3 regions of the Ornithinibacillus bavariensis genome follow, and region 1 is predicted to be linked to each of the others. Evidence: riboswitches for the same ligand, from Rfam matches in the RefSeq annotation. Region 1 holds a riboswitch; each other region holds the start of a gene.

Region 1 (5,245 bases):
TTCAAGCAATTGTGAATGCAGATTTAATTACTACTGCAGTTGGCCCTAACGTACTAGAATTAATTTCGGAACTTGTGGCAAAAGGACTTCAGGAAAGGTTGCACAAAAATCCAAAACCAATTAACGTCATTGCTTGTGAAAATATGGTCGGTGGTAGCGATATTTTGAAGGAGCATGTTTATAAGCATATTGCAGAAAAAGACCATGGAGAATTGAATAGTTTAGTAGGTTTTCCGAATGCAGCAGTGGATCGTATTGTTCCAAATCAAATGAATCATGATCGATTAGAGGTCTTAGTTGAGCCATACTTTGAATGGGTAGTTGAAAAAACTGCTTTTAAAGGCAAGATACCAGAAATTACTGGAATTACTTATGTGGATGATTTAAAACCATATATTGAGCGGAAGCTTTTTACAGTGAATACTGGACATGCAGTTCCTGCATATATTGGTCACTTGATGGGATATCACACCATTTATGAGGCTATGCAGGATAGGTCGGTATTAGAAATATTGGAAGGTGCGTTAGGCGAATCAGGTGAGGCAATCATTCAAACATATGGGTTTAATAGGGCTGTCCATCAGGAGTACGTTTCAAAAATCATTAACCGTTTTAAAAATCCACATATATCAGATGATGTTGCAAGGGTTAGCCGGGGCCCTATTCGTAAGCTTGGTCCTAATGATCGGTTAATTCAACCTGCCAAAATGTACTGGGAAATAACCGGTAAAAGTCCAATAATGCTTGCAAAGGTAATAGCCGCAGCACTGATGTATTCACATGAAATGGATAGAGAGGCAGTTGAACTTCAACAACTGATAGAAAAGCAAGGGTATAGGCATGCGTTAGAAAGAATTTCAGGTCTAAAATCAGACCATGCCTTGGTACCAATTATTATGAAAGAAATGGAAAATATAAATGCCTATATACGGGGCTAGGAGTATAGAATATTAATTATTAGTTCGGTACAAAGAACGCACCAGAAATATACTACGCCCTTATTACCAGAGGCAACATCTGCTCCAAAACTATTAGACTTTGTACTACCCATGTGGTTGGTGAGCCTCCTTGTTCCTCCCTCCAAAGGGGTCTCACCGATGCCCTTTCTTCCGCTAAATCTTCTTATTTATCCTCCGAAAAAACAGTGGATTATTGGTCATCTGAGTTAATTGTTTTTGTTTTGTCATAGCCTCATCTATATGTTTTATTTTGAAATATAATTGTAATCAAATATGTCATTGCTTTTTGGGTAGAATGTTGTATGATTAGTTAGAGATTTTGAACTTCTAACGATAATGAAGACATAGGGTGAACACTTGTGGGACGAATGAATACACGCGAGTTTAATATTGAAGGATTTAATGACGAGATTTTTGAAGTAGTTCACCAATTAGGTGAACTTCGAGATTTAGAATTAGAGAACTATATTAGTGATTTAATCAGAAGATCCGATGCTGTTCGATTTGCTAGAGAAATTCTTCGATACCTAGAGATGATAAATGAGATTAGTACAAAGCTATCGGATAAAGATAAGGTAAGAAATTGTACATCGATTAAAAGTTTAAGTGAAGGTTTGAAATCAAGGAACCTTACGCCAATGGAGAGGCGCTATATTTACGAGGAGATATCAGATCTTATTCGTGATATGGAATCGATACGAAGCTACTGGAAGCAGAAAACAATCACTGGGCTAAAGTATATGGGGGCAGGAAGTGCAGTGATTGCTGCTGGGCTCTTTTTACGAAAGAAAAAGAAATAAAAGCCATCTTCTAGATATGGAAGGTGGTGTTTTTTATGTGAATAATAGGATACTAGAGTACATGTAGGCGTATCGAAGAAAATTGTTAGTGTAAGCTATCCCTTGATAGAGGCTCGTTCTTGAAACCAATCAGCAGTGCTAGGTAGTTCCATTTAAACATGAACATATTGATAGATTTCTTGAAACTGTAGATGTTGATTTAAATAAACAGCTATTTCAGATACTATTTCTATTGCACTATACTACCATTGTATGGTACTTTTTTACTATAGACTAAATATTTTCTACTACTGATAAAGGCAAACTATTTGAAAAAATAGGACGCAAAGCCTAGGGTCTAAAGCCATTTTTGGTTATGATCGCCTGGTTACCAAAGAAGTAAAACTGTATAGATACAGGGCTATTCTTTATCAGAATGGCCTTTTCTATTTTACGAACAGGGGGGACACAGAATGCAGGAAGAGAGAAGTAAAGCAATTACAAGCCTTCTTAATGGAGCAATTACAGCAGTTAAAAATACAATACCCATTCAGCATGAAATTAGCAAACCACAAATGTCTGAGAGTTTTCTAAAGCTTCACTTTGGAGTATTAATTGGGATTACCGGAGATTTGAAGGGAAAGCTGATCTTATCTGGGGAGTCAGCTGTTTTTAGTACGATTGGTGAATCGATGTTTGGTATGCCAGTTCAGGATGACATGCTTGCCTCATTTAGTGGTGAGTTAGGCAATATATTAGCTGGTGGAATATCGACAACCATTATACAAAGTGGCATAAAAACGGACATTACTTCACCTACTATTATAGAGGGAAGTACTACAATATCTGGTTATGAAAAAGCAATTCACTTACCAGTTATCTTTAACTCGACAGGTATTTTAAATATTTTCTTATTAGTAGATTAGTCGTAAGAAACGCAAGGTATATTCAAATACATAGGAAATGAAGAATAAACTTACATAAAAGGGGTTTACTAGCATGAAAATCAAGTTGAGCAGAAAAAGACATGGTGTACAAGGAAAACACCATTTTCGAAATATTTCAATTGGATGGAAATATGGACTAGTATTATCCGTAGTATTAGTATTGTTCGGCATATCCTCAATAATAGGGGCAGTACTTGTTTCTAATATTGGAAATAATGTTAACGCACTTGATCAAAGTGATAACCGTGCACTAAATATGACTGAATTAGGGTCATTAACCCGTGCGAAAAGTATCCGGATTGTAAATTTCTGGGCAACAGCAGATCCCAATCTTATTAGGGAATATGAAGAGTACAGCGAGGAGTTTAATGTCTTAGTAGAGAAACTCCGCCAAGAAATCAATGATAAAGGAAACTTGGAGCTACTTGAGCAAATTATCGAAAATGACAAATTACTGAATGAATTATTTACAGAAAATATTGTTCCTAGAGTACAGGAAGGTAATTCTACTTCTGCTGAATATCATGTTATTCAAGCCAACAAGATTCGAAGCGAAATGGTAATCATGCTTGATAACCTTAAGGAAATCACAATAAAAGATCGTAATGAAGTAGTTATAGAGACCCAAAAGAGTCAGCATCTAACCTTTATAGTACAGCTAGTTTCATTAATTGTATCAACTATCATTGGGATTCTACTAGTTCTGATTATTAGTAGAGCAGTCTCTCGAAACTTAAATAAGGTAGTAAAAGTTAGTGATCAGATTGCTTCGGGTGATCTTGCTGTGGAGCAAATAGATTATCAAGGGAAAGACGAGATTGGTAGATTATCCCGTTCTATTAATGATATGAGTACAAATCTACGCGAGATGATTAAGAATGTTACACATGTTTCTGAATTTGTTACAAGCCAGAGTGAGGAGCTAACACAATCCGCGAATGAAGTAAAAGTTGGTTCTGAACAAGTTGCGTCTACTATGCAGGAATTAGCAGCTGGAACAGAAACGCAGGCTAATAGTGCAAGTGATTTAGCAAATGGTATGTCACAGTTCTCTGTCAAAGTGAAAGAAGCAAGTGAAAACGGTGGAGTTGTAAGAGAAAGCTCACAAAAAGTATTGACCATGACAGAGGATGGAACGAAGCTGATGGAAGATACAACTAGACAGATGTTAAAAATTGATCAAGATGTGAGAGATACCGTTAAAAAAATGAAAGCGTTAGATGATAAGACGAAGAAAATTACTGAACTGGTAACGGTTATTCGTGATGTTGCCGATCAAACGAACTTGCTTGCCTTAAACGCAGCTATTGAAGCAGCACGAGCTGGAGAGCATGGAAAGGGTTTTGCTGTAGTAGCAGATGAGGTTCGTAAACTGGCAGAACAAGTTTCCGTATCTGTTACAGATATTACAGAAATTGTGAATGGTATTGAAGAGGAATCTAAGGCCGTATCTGAATCCTTAACCGTTAGCTACGAAGAGGTAGAACATGGAACTGTACAAATTGCTGCAACTGGGGAAACACTAATGAACATTAAGAAGGCTGTAAATGAAATGACTGATAACATCTCCACTATTACTAATAATCTGACGGAAATCGTAGCAGGTAGTGAAAAAATGCAACGTTCTATCGAGGAAATTGCAGCAATATCTGAGGAATCAGCAGCAGGTGTTGAAGAGACCTCCGCATCAACAGAACAAACAAGCAGTATCATGGAGGAAGTAGCAGGAAGCTCGGAGGAACTAGCCAAACTTTCAGAGGAACTATCAGGTTTAGTGCATAAATTTAAGTTGTAATGATTGATAGATTTAGACATCAGCGCTTAGCTTAAAATATTAAATAGAAGGAAGAGGGACCGTCATGGATACAGATCAATATTTAGAAGTATTCTTAGATGAGAGTCGAGAACATCTGCAAGCGATTAATGATAATCTACTAAGATTAGAAAATGAACCAACAGAAATTGATATTGTTCAGGAGATATTTCGCTCTGCACACACGCTAAAAGGAATGTCAGCAACAATGGGTTACGAAGATATTGCCTCGCTTACCCATCAAATGGAAAATGTTCTGGATAAAATTCGCCATCATGAATTAGAGGTATCTACAAAGGTTATCGATATCACTTTTTCAGCGATAGGAGCACTTGAGGAAATGGTTCAGTCTGTCAGTGATGGGAATGATGGGAAAAAGGATGTTACTGCTTTAGTATCTCAATTACAAGAATTAGAGAATGGGAAGGTAGCAACTACTGAAGTAAGTCTAGAGAAAGGTGAAGAATTACCTTCTCTTTCTATCCAGTTAGATGAATATCAATCAACAGTTATCTCGCAGGCAATTAGTAGTGGGTATCACCCTTACCAAATCACCGTTCAACTTAATGAGGATTGTGTATTAAAAGGACCTCGTGCCTATATGGTATTTGACAATCTTGAAAAAATTGGTGAGGTAATTAAAACGAATCCAGAAGTAGAGGAAATTGAAGAAGGAAATTTTGAAAATACCTTTACCCTTCTTTTTATTACGTCTGAATCAAAAGAAACGGTCAAGAAAACGATAGA
Region 2 (5,245 bases), 170 kb from region 1:
TGGATGGTCACTATGAATACAAACCGTATCCGCTACAAGGGGAATCAACGTTCCATCAATGGCGCAGACTGTACCTTTTAATACCATTTGTTTCACCTGTTCCACTGCTTGCTTTGGATCATGAATCAAGGCATTATGATGTGATCGTGGTGTTAATGAGCCATCAGGTTGATAAGTCCTATCTGCAAAAACTTCCGAAGCAACTGCTAATCCATACCTTTCCCCTGCTGCTACAAGCTCACTGCCAGCTAAACCATATAAAATCAGTGTTTGATCCAAATCCTTAATAGACTTCGCAATTGCATCTGCTATTTCACGCTTTTTTGCAGCGGCATTATATAGAGCTCCATGTGGTTTTACATGTGTCATTGGTACTTGGTGTATTTGACAAAATGCCTGTAGACTACCTATTTGAAAAATCATAAAATGATAGATTTCTTCTGGTGTATATTCTACATAACGCCTCCCAAATCCCTCTAGATCTGGATAACCAGGATGTGCCCCAATAGCAAGCCCATGTTCCTTGGCAAGTCTTACTGTACGGTCCATTACATTTGGATCGCCTGCATGGCCTCCACAAGCTATATTTACCGAAGATATGGCCGTCATTAAATCCTCATCATAGCCAAAGGAAAAGTGTCCAAAGCTCTCTCCCATATCACAGTTCAAATCGATGCTCTTTTTCATTTACAATCACCTCACTATTTTTACTTGAAAGGTGCTATCTTGAATTATTTCTTTATATTCGCTCTCTGTAATACGATAAAACTTCACCCAATCACCAGGCTGAAATAAAAAAGCCTTTTGCGCTTGAGCTGGATTATATATCTCAACAGGTGTCCGTCCAATAATATTCCAACCTCCAGGAGAATCAATTGGGTATATTCCTGTTTGTCCATGCGCTATACCAACAGAACCTGCTGGTACTATAGCCCTCGGTTTTTCTAATCTAGGTGCAGATAATCTATGATTAAGACCTCCTAAATAAGGAAACCCAGGTAAGAAGCCAAGCATATAAATGAGATAGGTTGGTTCTTCGTGGAGGGCAATGATTTCTTCTTCCGAGATGCCCTTCGAATTAGCGAGTTTTTGTAAATCTGGTCCATGTTCTCCCCCATACAATACTGGGATAAAGATGGTTCTTTGATCTATTGGGGAATCATTATCAGTTTCCTGTGCAAGCAAACTGATTCTTTCTACTAATTCCTGATATAGAATAATACTTGGATCGTAATAAATCGTAACCGAATTATACGAGGGAACCCATTCTACTACTCCTTTTAAGTTAGAACTTTCAAGTTTCAAGCAAAATTGATTTATCTTTATATTCGTTTCCAGAGAAACATCTGCCGAAAATTGAATGATTACAGCCTGATCCCCATTCGGTTGAATTTGCATGACTATTCCTCCACTTACACAAATTTGTTACGACCTGCCCCTAATCCAAAAGTAATAACTAAAACCGTAATAAATATTAATGTTATTAACGGAAGAGTCCAGGCATGGGTAATATCAAATAAAAATCCAAATAACATCGGGCCAATAGCTGCCAATAAATACCCAAGCGACTGAGCCATTCCAGATAAATTAGCAGCTTGACGAGCATTTCGAGAACGGAGTCCTAATAATGTAAGTGCTAATGGAAACGTACCACCCAAGCCAATACCTAAGAATACAATACTGATAAACATGGCCATATGCGAATTACCAAGTAATAATCCCAAATAGCCACAAATTGACGATATGCCTAGCAGTACGACTAGCAACCGTTGGGAAGAATATTTTCCAGCTAATACCGGAACAAAAAAACTTGCCGGCAGACCGATGAATTGCATTAATGATAGCATCCATCCCGCAGCCTCCATACTAACACCTGTTGCATGCAAAATTTCTGGCAACCATGAAATCGTCACATAAAATAGAAATGATTGTAATCCCATATAAAAAGCTATTTGCCATGCTAATGCATTACTCCATAAGCTATGGGAGTTATCTGCAAAATTAAGAGAATCAACGTTTTTATTTCCGTTTTCTTTTCTGGCAAGATAGAACCATATTACAATACCAAGTAGTGTTGGGATAACCCACACGAAAAGTGCAAGGTTCCATCCTAATTTGAACCCACTGGCTAAAGGCACGCTTAACCCAGAAGCTAGAGCGGCAAAGGTTCCCATTCCCGTCGAGTACACACTGGTCATCAATCCAACCTTCAAAGGAAATTTTTCCTTAATAACCCCTGGTAATAGCACATTACACACTGCAATACCAATACCAACCAGAATCGTTCCAACGACCAATAAAAAAATCATGGATATTGATCTTAAGGAAATTCCAATTGTGAGAATCATTAAGCCCCATAGCATTGTACGCTCATTTGAGAAACGATTGCCTAGCTTAGCTGCAATAGGTGACATAAACGCAAAGGCAAGTAGAGGCAAGCTAGTTAACAGACCTGCACTCCAATTTGTTAATCCTATATCATCCCGAATGGTTGTAATGAGAGGTCCAACAGAAGTAATTGCCGGACGTAGATTAAAGGAAACAATAATTATTCCTGCAATTAACATAAATTTATATAGCTGGTCTTCTTGTACGTGCTGTTGATTTAAGTCCAAAAGTTGTTACCCCCTCCGATATATTGCTTCATTTACTATAGCATATTGGATAAGCTATAGGGAAAGATGGCGGATTGGAATTTTTGAAGAAATGAGTATTAGAAAAAAAATCAGCGTTATTCATTACAAAAAATTGGAGTAATACATCTTTAGGAAGCAATGAAGATATTTCCTCGGAAATAATCCTTTAATGTCAAAAAATGACAAAAGCTTATTAGGCGGAGTTTCTTAATTATTATGGAAATTTATGAAGATTTTACAATTGCGTTTAAAAAAGGTCGATTTAGACTATCTTTCTATCTTTTCGTACAGCTTATGTAATCGCTAATTTCTCCTTTTAAAAATGGACAGAGTTAAATCCTCTGTCCATTTAGATACTATAGCGTTATCCACTTATTTTTAATGGCCTTAATCACTGCATTTGTACGATCAGAAACATGTAACTTTTTTAGAATGGAACTTACATGATTATTAACCGTTCTCGTTGAAATAAACAATTCTTTAGCAATGCTACAATTGTTAAGCCCTTTCCCAAGCTCTTCAAGAACCTTCCATTCCTGTTCAGTTAATATCCCTTTTGGTCTTTCCGGTTCTTCGCTAGTGAGTTTAACATAATCCTTTAATAATACAGCAGATAGTTTAGGATGGATATACTGCTGATCTTGCAGTATGGAATTAATAGCAAAGATAAGTTCACTTAATTCCATCCCATTATAAAAATAACCATTCAAGCCATATCGAAAAAAGTCTCGTAATACATTTTGATCGCCCTCAGTTGCCCAAATTGCAATTCTGGTACTGTGACTACGACAATCTTCTATAATTTTTTTACAATCTACATTTGCATGTATGTCCACTAAGAGCAGATCAGTTTGATACGTACAAGTAGTTTGTTTCTCAAGCTCCCTTGAGCTTACTGCATTCCATGAGTGCTCTGGCAATTTCTCTTGTAGTTTTTCTATTATGATATCCCGCACTAAATCTTTTTCTTTAACTACTGTTATCACACTCATTCATTTATCCCCCATCCAAGTAACTGTATTGCCTTGTACCTAAATGGCGCTATGTATAGACTCCCCATACTTAACAAGAAAAAAAGCTATTCCAAAAAATAGAATAGCCGGTGTCAATATCATATGGATACATCCATCTCGGCAACCAGGCTATCATAGTCTTTCAACCTTAGACCCTAGGCTTTGCGTCCTACCTTTTCAGATAGTTTGCCTTTTACAAGTGTTCATTTTTGATTTAAAAACACAAAGTCAATGTTATCGAACTTCTTATAAAAAAGCAACCGAGAGATATTGGAAATTTAATTCGCTCTTAAAAAACCAGTTATTTTGGAACAAAATGGCAATAACTGGTATATATGTTATAGTCTGAACTTACGAATGAGTTGATTTAATTCTTCTGATTGCTCCGCTAATTGCTCGGAACTAACTGCTACTTCTTCCATAGAACTCCTAACTTGTTGTGCAGAGGCAGTAGTTTGCTCTACTCCTGCAGCAGCTTCCTCAGAAATAGCTGCTATCTCCTGGATAGAGCCATTCATCTCTTGACTATTAGCTGCAATAGTTGTTAGATTATTCGTTATCGTAGAAATACCTTTAGCCATACTTGAAATAGCTTGATTGATTTTAGTAAAGGTCTCATCTGTTGCTCCAATGTTTACTGTTCCAACCTGAACTTCTTTATACCCTTCTTGTAGGGACTCTGTCACAATTGTCGATTCGACTTGAATATTAGTCACAATTTGCGTAATATCGCTAACTGATAAAGAGACCTGCTCTGCTAGTTTTCGAACCTCATCTGCAACTACTGCAAATCCTTTACCATGTTCGCCAGCCCTTGCTGCTTCTATTGCTGCATTAAGTGCTAATAAGTTTGTCTGATCAGCAATAGCTTTGATCACTGAAACTAGATTAGATATGTTTTGTGTATGTGTATCTAAACCTTCAACCTTCTTGACAGCATCATGAACAATTTGATCAATTTTATACATTTGCTTGGTTGAAGATTTCATTAAGCTACTCCCTTCATCGGTTAGCTGTAATATTTCTTTTGAATCTTTTTCAATATGTTTGCTTTTCTCATTCGCTTCTTGTACACGAACTGAAAAGGAATTCATCACAGCTGATAGATCTCCAGCACTATTCGCTTGGTTTTCTGTTCCAGAAGCTAATTCGTCCATAGTGGATGCAATTTGCTCTGCACCCTCACGTACTTCATTGGCGGATTGTGTTAACTCTATACTCTGACCAGAAACCATATCTGAAACTACATTAATTTGGTTAAGCATCGCTCGCATATTTTCATGCATTTCATTTGTAGCAACAACTAATTGGCCTATTTCATCTCTTGTGCTTGTAACCAATGCATCTTGATATAGATCCCCCGAAGCCATTTGCTTCATTTTGATCATTACTTTTTTTATAGGAGTGGTAATTGTTTTAGAAGTGATAATTGCGATTATCACTCCTAAAATAATCACCAGTATTGAAACTATAAAGCTAGTAACCGTACTTAAGGTTCCGTTTTTAATGACTTCCTGTCCTTGTTCAATAATAAGCTCCTCTCTCAATTTAGCGGAATCTTTAAACCCATTGATTATCTCACTTTCTAGTGGGTTT
Region 3 (5,245 bases), 160 kb from region 1:
ATGTAAGCTGGAACCCTGAAAATGCAGTTATGCTTATAAAATAATATATAGTAATGCTGTCCATCTATGACAGTAACCTAATTTAATTGATTGGAGATGGGAAGGATTGAAAAAGCTTTTTCTATTTGGACTTTTAAGTATGATGATATTATTTCTAGCAGCATGTGGCTCCGATAAAGAGGACAACGCTAGTGGGGAAAAGAAATTAAGTGATAAGCTGTATGTATTTAATTGGAGTGAGTACATTCCACAAGAAGTACTAGATGATTTCGAAAAGGAATTTGGGGTAGATGTCGTTTATTCTACTTATAACTCTAACCATGAAATGCTTACAAAGGTACAAAGTGGAACTGTTGCTTATGATTTAGTTTTCCCTTCAGATTATTATGTAAAGCAAATGGTTGATAATGATTTGCTGCTAGAAATTGATTTTGATAATATTCCTAACTATAAAAATATTGGAGATGCATGGCATGATATGCCATTTGATCCAGACAATAAATATTCCGTACCATTTATGTACGGTTATGACGGAATTGCTTATAATAAAGAATTCATTAAAGAACCTCCTACAAGCTGGGCAGACCTATGGAACCCAGAATATAAAGGGAAAGTTGCACTACTAGAGGAGTCTAAAGAAGTATCAAATATGCTTCAGCAGCTATTAGGTAATGATATGAATGATCCTACTAAAGAACAGCTAGAGGAAGGATTTAATAAATTAAAAGAAGTAGTTCCAAATGTATTAGCATTTGATGCAACACCATCTGATCGATTAGTTAGTGGTGAAGTATGGATTGCACATGCATACTCTGGTTCTGCATCTACTGCTTGGTTAGAGAATGAAAACATCGATTTTGTTCTTCCTAAAGAGGGTGGAATTGTGTGGCTAGATGCTATGGCAATTCCAAAAACAGCTAAGAATAAATACACGGCTGAAGTGTTTATTAACTACTTGCTACGTCCAGAAGTAAGTAAAAAGCTTTCGGAATTTATCCCTTATGGAAATCCGAATGATGAAGCATTGAAGATTTTACCAGATGAAATTAAAAATAGCCCTGGAATGCAATTCCCTGATGAAGTCATCAAAAATGCGAAGTGGAACCTTCCACTTGATACAGAGCGGACACAATACATGAACCGTTTATTCCAGGAAGCTAAGGTTGAATAATTCAGAATTTCATAGAGAGGCTGTCTTAAGTTAAGGTTTATTACTTACTTAGGACATCCTCTTCTCATATGTTTATTACGAAGTTGTCTAGCTTCATGTGTCAATCACTAGCGGACTCCTTCAGTTCAAGATAATTCTACATTAACTTTTGATAAAAGGAATGTCGACTAAAATCGGTCGTTACGGCCAACGTCGACCCACCTGGCATTGCCAGGCACAGTTAGTACGTCTATACCCGGGCGTCTTATGCTTTTCTAATAGGAAGGTAGGTGGAAAATGTGAGAGCTAGAACGAAGAAAATATTATTTTCGTTTTCCCTACTCGTCTTTTTATTCTTTTATATCCCTATTTTATTTGTGATTATATTTTCATTTAATGATTCTAAGCTAGGAACGGTTTGGACCGGCTTTACCCTAGAATGGTATGGTTCATTATTTAAGAACAGCCAACTAATTGGAGCGACATTAAGTAGCTTATATATAGCGGTTATTACCACTATTATTGCTACCATTTTAGGTACTCTTGCAGCATTAGCATTACATCGCTATACCTTTATTGGTAAGAAATCTGTTGAGTTTCTATTTTATATTCCGGTTGTTATTCCGGATATTGTTGTTGCGGTAGCATTGCTTGCAATTTATGGACTACTAAATATGTCTTTAGGCTTGAATACAGCAATTCCCGGTCATGTTGCCATCACGATTTCCTATGTAATGCTAGTCGTTTTAGCTAGATTATCCTCCTTTGATAGTTCACTTGAAGAAGCGGCAAAGGACTTAGGTGCAAACGAATGGCAGACCTTTTGGAGAGTAACATTTCCACTCATTTTTCCTGGGATAATGGCTGGAGCATTGTTAGCATTTACCATTTCATTAGATGAATTTGTCATTTCGTTCTTTACTTTAGGGCCTGGTAGTAATACGTTACCGGTACTTGTTTATTCGATGGTACGTCTAGGCGTTTCACCAGAGGTTAACGCATTATCGACGATCATCATATTATTAATGGTAATTGTCGTAGTAGTGGTAGGACTAAGAATGAGGAAGGGGGAAAATTTAAATGAGAAAAAGCTTTAAAAAAGCCTATTTACTGTTATCCCCCAGTCTGTTTTGGTTAACATTATTTTTAGTAGTACCAGTTATCTTTATTGCGGTAATCAGCTTCACAACCAATGGTGATTTTGGTGCTATTATCTATAAGTTTAGTACAAAAGCCTACGCTTCTGCATTCAGCTCACTTTATGCCAAAGTTATTTGGCAATCCATTTGGTGGGCATTAGTAGCAACTATCGTATGCCTTATTGTTGCATATCCATTTGCATATTTTATCGCACACGCTGGTAAGTGGAAAAACTTATTACTCTTACTTGTTATGGTACCGTTCTGGACGAACTTACTTGTTCGATTATATTCATGGATTATCTTAATGAATAATAAAGGGGTTATCAACAATGTATTAATGGATTTAGGTATTATTAAAGAGCCATTAGCATTGCTGTACTCTCCAGGTGGAGTTATCATCGGTTTAGTTTATGGTTTCTTGCCATTTATGATATTACCCATTTATTCATCGATTGAACAGTTGGATAAAACCTTTTTAGAAGCATCAGAGGATCTCGGTGCAAGACCGATAAAAACATTCCTGAATGTTACTCTACCGTTGACTTTCCCTGGTATTCTGGCTGGATTCATCATTACTTTCGTACCAGCAATAAGTGTATTCGTCGTAACGGATTTATTTACTGGCGGTAAACTGTTGATGGTTGGAAATGTAATTCGTGATGCATTCCTAGTTGAGATGAACTGGCAGCTTGGTGCAGCATTGTCGTTATTATTGATGGTGCTTGTATTACTATCACTGATGTTATTTATGCGCTTTACAAATCGGAAGGATCGAAAGCTTTTAACATAATGGAAGCATGCATTGTTGCATGCTTTTTTTGTTTAGAGAAAGAAAAAGATTCAAAAATAATCCGGGGACACTTTAACCATTAAAGAGGACTTATGGAATAGGTCTTTTCTATTATTTTTATTAATTGCTATGGTTATTTAGTATTTTTAATAGAAAATTTGTCGAATTATGGAAATATTTATAGTATAATGGCACTAGATATATTTTTCGAAAAAGGCAAACCTATCGAAAGATAGGGACGCAAAGCAAAGGGCCTAATACCGTTTGAGTGATGGCTGCCTTGCTACCGAAGAAAGCCGGAACTATAGTTAGGGAGATACTACTTGGGTTCTCCTAAATTTCATTAACTCTTCACACCTATTTTCGAAAGCAAATTTAATTAAAGTGAGGTGAGATAATGGATTACACAGTATGGATTTATATTCTGTTGGGAGTTGTATTCCTATTAATACTGTCTTTATATTTATTATTACGTAAATCATCCCAAAAACCTCATTTAACAATGGAAAGCACAACTACCCAGGATAAGAATGAACCTCCAGCTTACCCAACTTTCACTGGCATAAACCTTAGAGAAAATTTTCGTGTAAATTTAGATGATGTTCCATGCTTTGTAGAATTTCTCGACATAGAGAATGAAGCATTAAACCCAAAATTCTTTAATGGTGTATTGAAGAACATAAGCGTGGGTGGTGTGAAGGTTGTTGGGGAGTTTGAATATCCAATTGAGGAAGAAATTAGGATTAAACTGCGGTTTTCCTTAAAGGATAGTATGTTCATTGTCAAAGGTAGAATTGTTAGGAAGGAATTATATCCGGATAGAGATAGATTTGGATATGGGGTTCAGTTCACCAATCTGTTTGACGAAGATAGAGAGCTGTTATATCAACTATTGAATCAGATAATGGCAGAGCGTAGAAAAAAGCGAATAAAAGTAGGAATGATTGGGGAAGAGTCTATGGTTTAAGTACCGTGGACTCTTTTTTGTTCAAATTTTTTCTTTTTTTATTGTGAGTTTCTATGATTCTACAAAAAATAATAATTTTTTTTCAAAAAAGATTAAACATATTTTTTTTGTGCCGATATAAATGGTACATCATCATGATGAATGTAAATGTTTAGGCCAAACATTTAGAAAACAAATTTGATAATAACTCAGGATGAGTTGTTATACATGCGAGCCATAAGGATGTGACTCGCAAAAAATAAAACAATTACATGGAGGTAAGAAAATTATGATTATCAATCACAATATTTCTGCGTTAAACGCACACCGTCAATTAGGTGTTAACACTGGTGCAGTTCAAAGCTCACTAGAAAAACTTTCTTCAGGTCTTCGTATCAACAAAGCTGGAGATGATGCTGCAGGTCTAGCAATCTCTGAAAAAATGCGTGGACAAATTAAAGGTTTAGAAATGGCTTCTAAGAATGCTCAAGATGGTATTTCTTTAATCCAAACTGCTGAAGGTGCTTTAAACGAAACTCATGCAATCCTACAACGTATGCGTGAACTAACTGTTCAAGCTGGTAACACTGGTACTCAAGAGCCAGAAGATCTAGCAGCAATTCAAAAAGAAATCTCTGCACTTATTGAAGAACTAGGTGGAGAAGCTGGATCTAAAGGTATTTCTGACCGTACTGAATTTAACGGTAAAGCATTGCTAGATGGTACGTTTGAAGGTACTTTACAAATTGGAGCAAATGGTGGTCAACAATTAAATATTACAATTGGTGATATGTCAGCAGAAGCTCTAGGAGTAAACGAAATTGATGTTACAGCTTTCGAAGAAACTGATTTCGACACTCAATTAAAAGCAATTGATGATGCTATCAACACAGTATCTACACAGCGTTCTAGCCTTGGTGCTATTCAAAACCGTCTAGAGCACACTATCAATAACTTAGGTGCATCTGCTGAGAACTTAACTGCTGCAGAGTCTCGTATTAGAGATACTGACATGGCAAAAGAAATGATGGAATTCACTAAGAATAACATCCTAACTCAAGCAGCACAATCTATGTTAGCTCAAGCTAACCAACAGCCTCAAGGAGTATTACAATTACTTCGTTAATTTCATAATATGAGTAAGCGAGAAGCTATGTATATGGCTTCTCGCTTTTTACATAAAGAGGAAGTATAAGGATCCTTCCAATCTATAAATT

The links. Region 1 has a riboswitch for cyclic di-GMP ahead of HNR27_RS01710 (chemotaxis protein CheX). Riboswitches for the same ligand answer to the same signal wherever they lie in the genome.
Region 2: linked by a shared signal. The riboswitch ahead of HNR27_RS02480 (response regulator transcription factor) and the one ahead of HNR27_RS01710 (chemotaxis protein CheX) in region 1 are both predicted to bind cyclic di-GMP.
Region 3: linked by a shared signal. The riboswitch ahead of HNR27_RS02440 (PilZ domain-containing protein) and the one ahead of HNR27_RS01710 (chemotaxis protein CheX) in region 1 are both predicted to bind cyclic di-GMP.

The regions. Positions count from the first base shown of each region.
Region 1 covers NZ_JBNPWZ010000001.1:376,550-381,794, forward strand. The annotation lists gene HNR27_RS01700 (mannitol-1-phosphate 5-dehydrogenase) at 1-938, shown strand, start outside; gene HNR27_RS01705 (hypothetical protein) at 1,319-1,759, shown strand; cyclic di-GMP riboswitch class I at 2,048-2,134, shown strand; gene HNR27_RS01710 (chemotaxis protein CheX) at 2,212-2,664, shown strand; gene HNR27_RS01715 (methyl-accepting chemotaxis protein) at 2,738-4,480, shown strand; gene HNR27_RS01720 (chemotaxis protein CheA) at 4,545-5,245, shown strand, end outside.
Region 2 covers NZ_JBNPWZ010000001.1:548,408-553,652, reverse strand. The annotation lists gene HNR27_RS02495 (LamB/YcsF family protein) at 1-687, opposite strand, end outside; gene pxpB (5-oxoprolinase subunit PxpB) at 694-1,398, opposite strand; gene HNR27_RS02485 (CynX/NimT family MFS transporter) at 1,413-2,615, opposite strand; gene HNR27_RS02480 (response regulator transcription factor) at 2,993-3,628, opposite strand; cyclic di-GMP riboswitch class I at 3,766-3,850, opposite strand; gene HNR27_RS02475 (methyl-accepting chemotaxis protein) at 3,988-5,245, opposite strand, start outside.
Region 3 covers NZ_JBNPWZ010000001.1:535,509-540,753, forward strand. The annotation lists gene HNR27_RS02420 (ABC transporter ATP-binding protein) at 1-44, shown strand, start outside; gene HNR27_RS02425 (ABC transporter substrate-binding protein) at 107-1,171, shown strand; gene HNR27_RS02430 (ABC transporter permease) at 1,450-2,247, shown strand; gene HNR27_RS02435 (ABC transporter permease) at 2,231-3,082, shown strand; cyclic di-GMP riboswitch class I at 3,288-3,373, shown strand; gene HNR27_RS02440 (PilZ domain-containing protein) at 3,480-4,049, shown strand; gene hag (flagellin Hag) at 4,318-5,154, shown strand.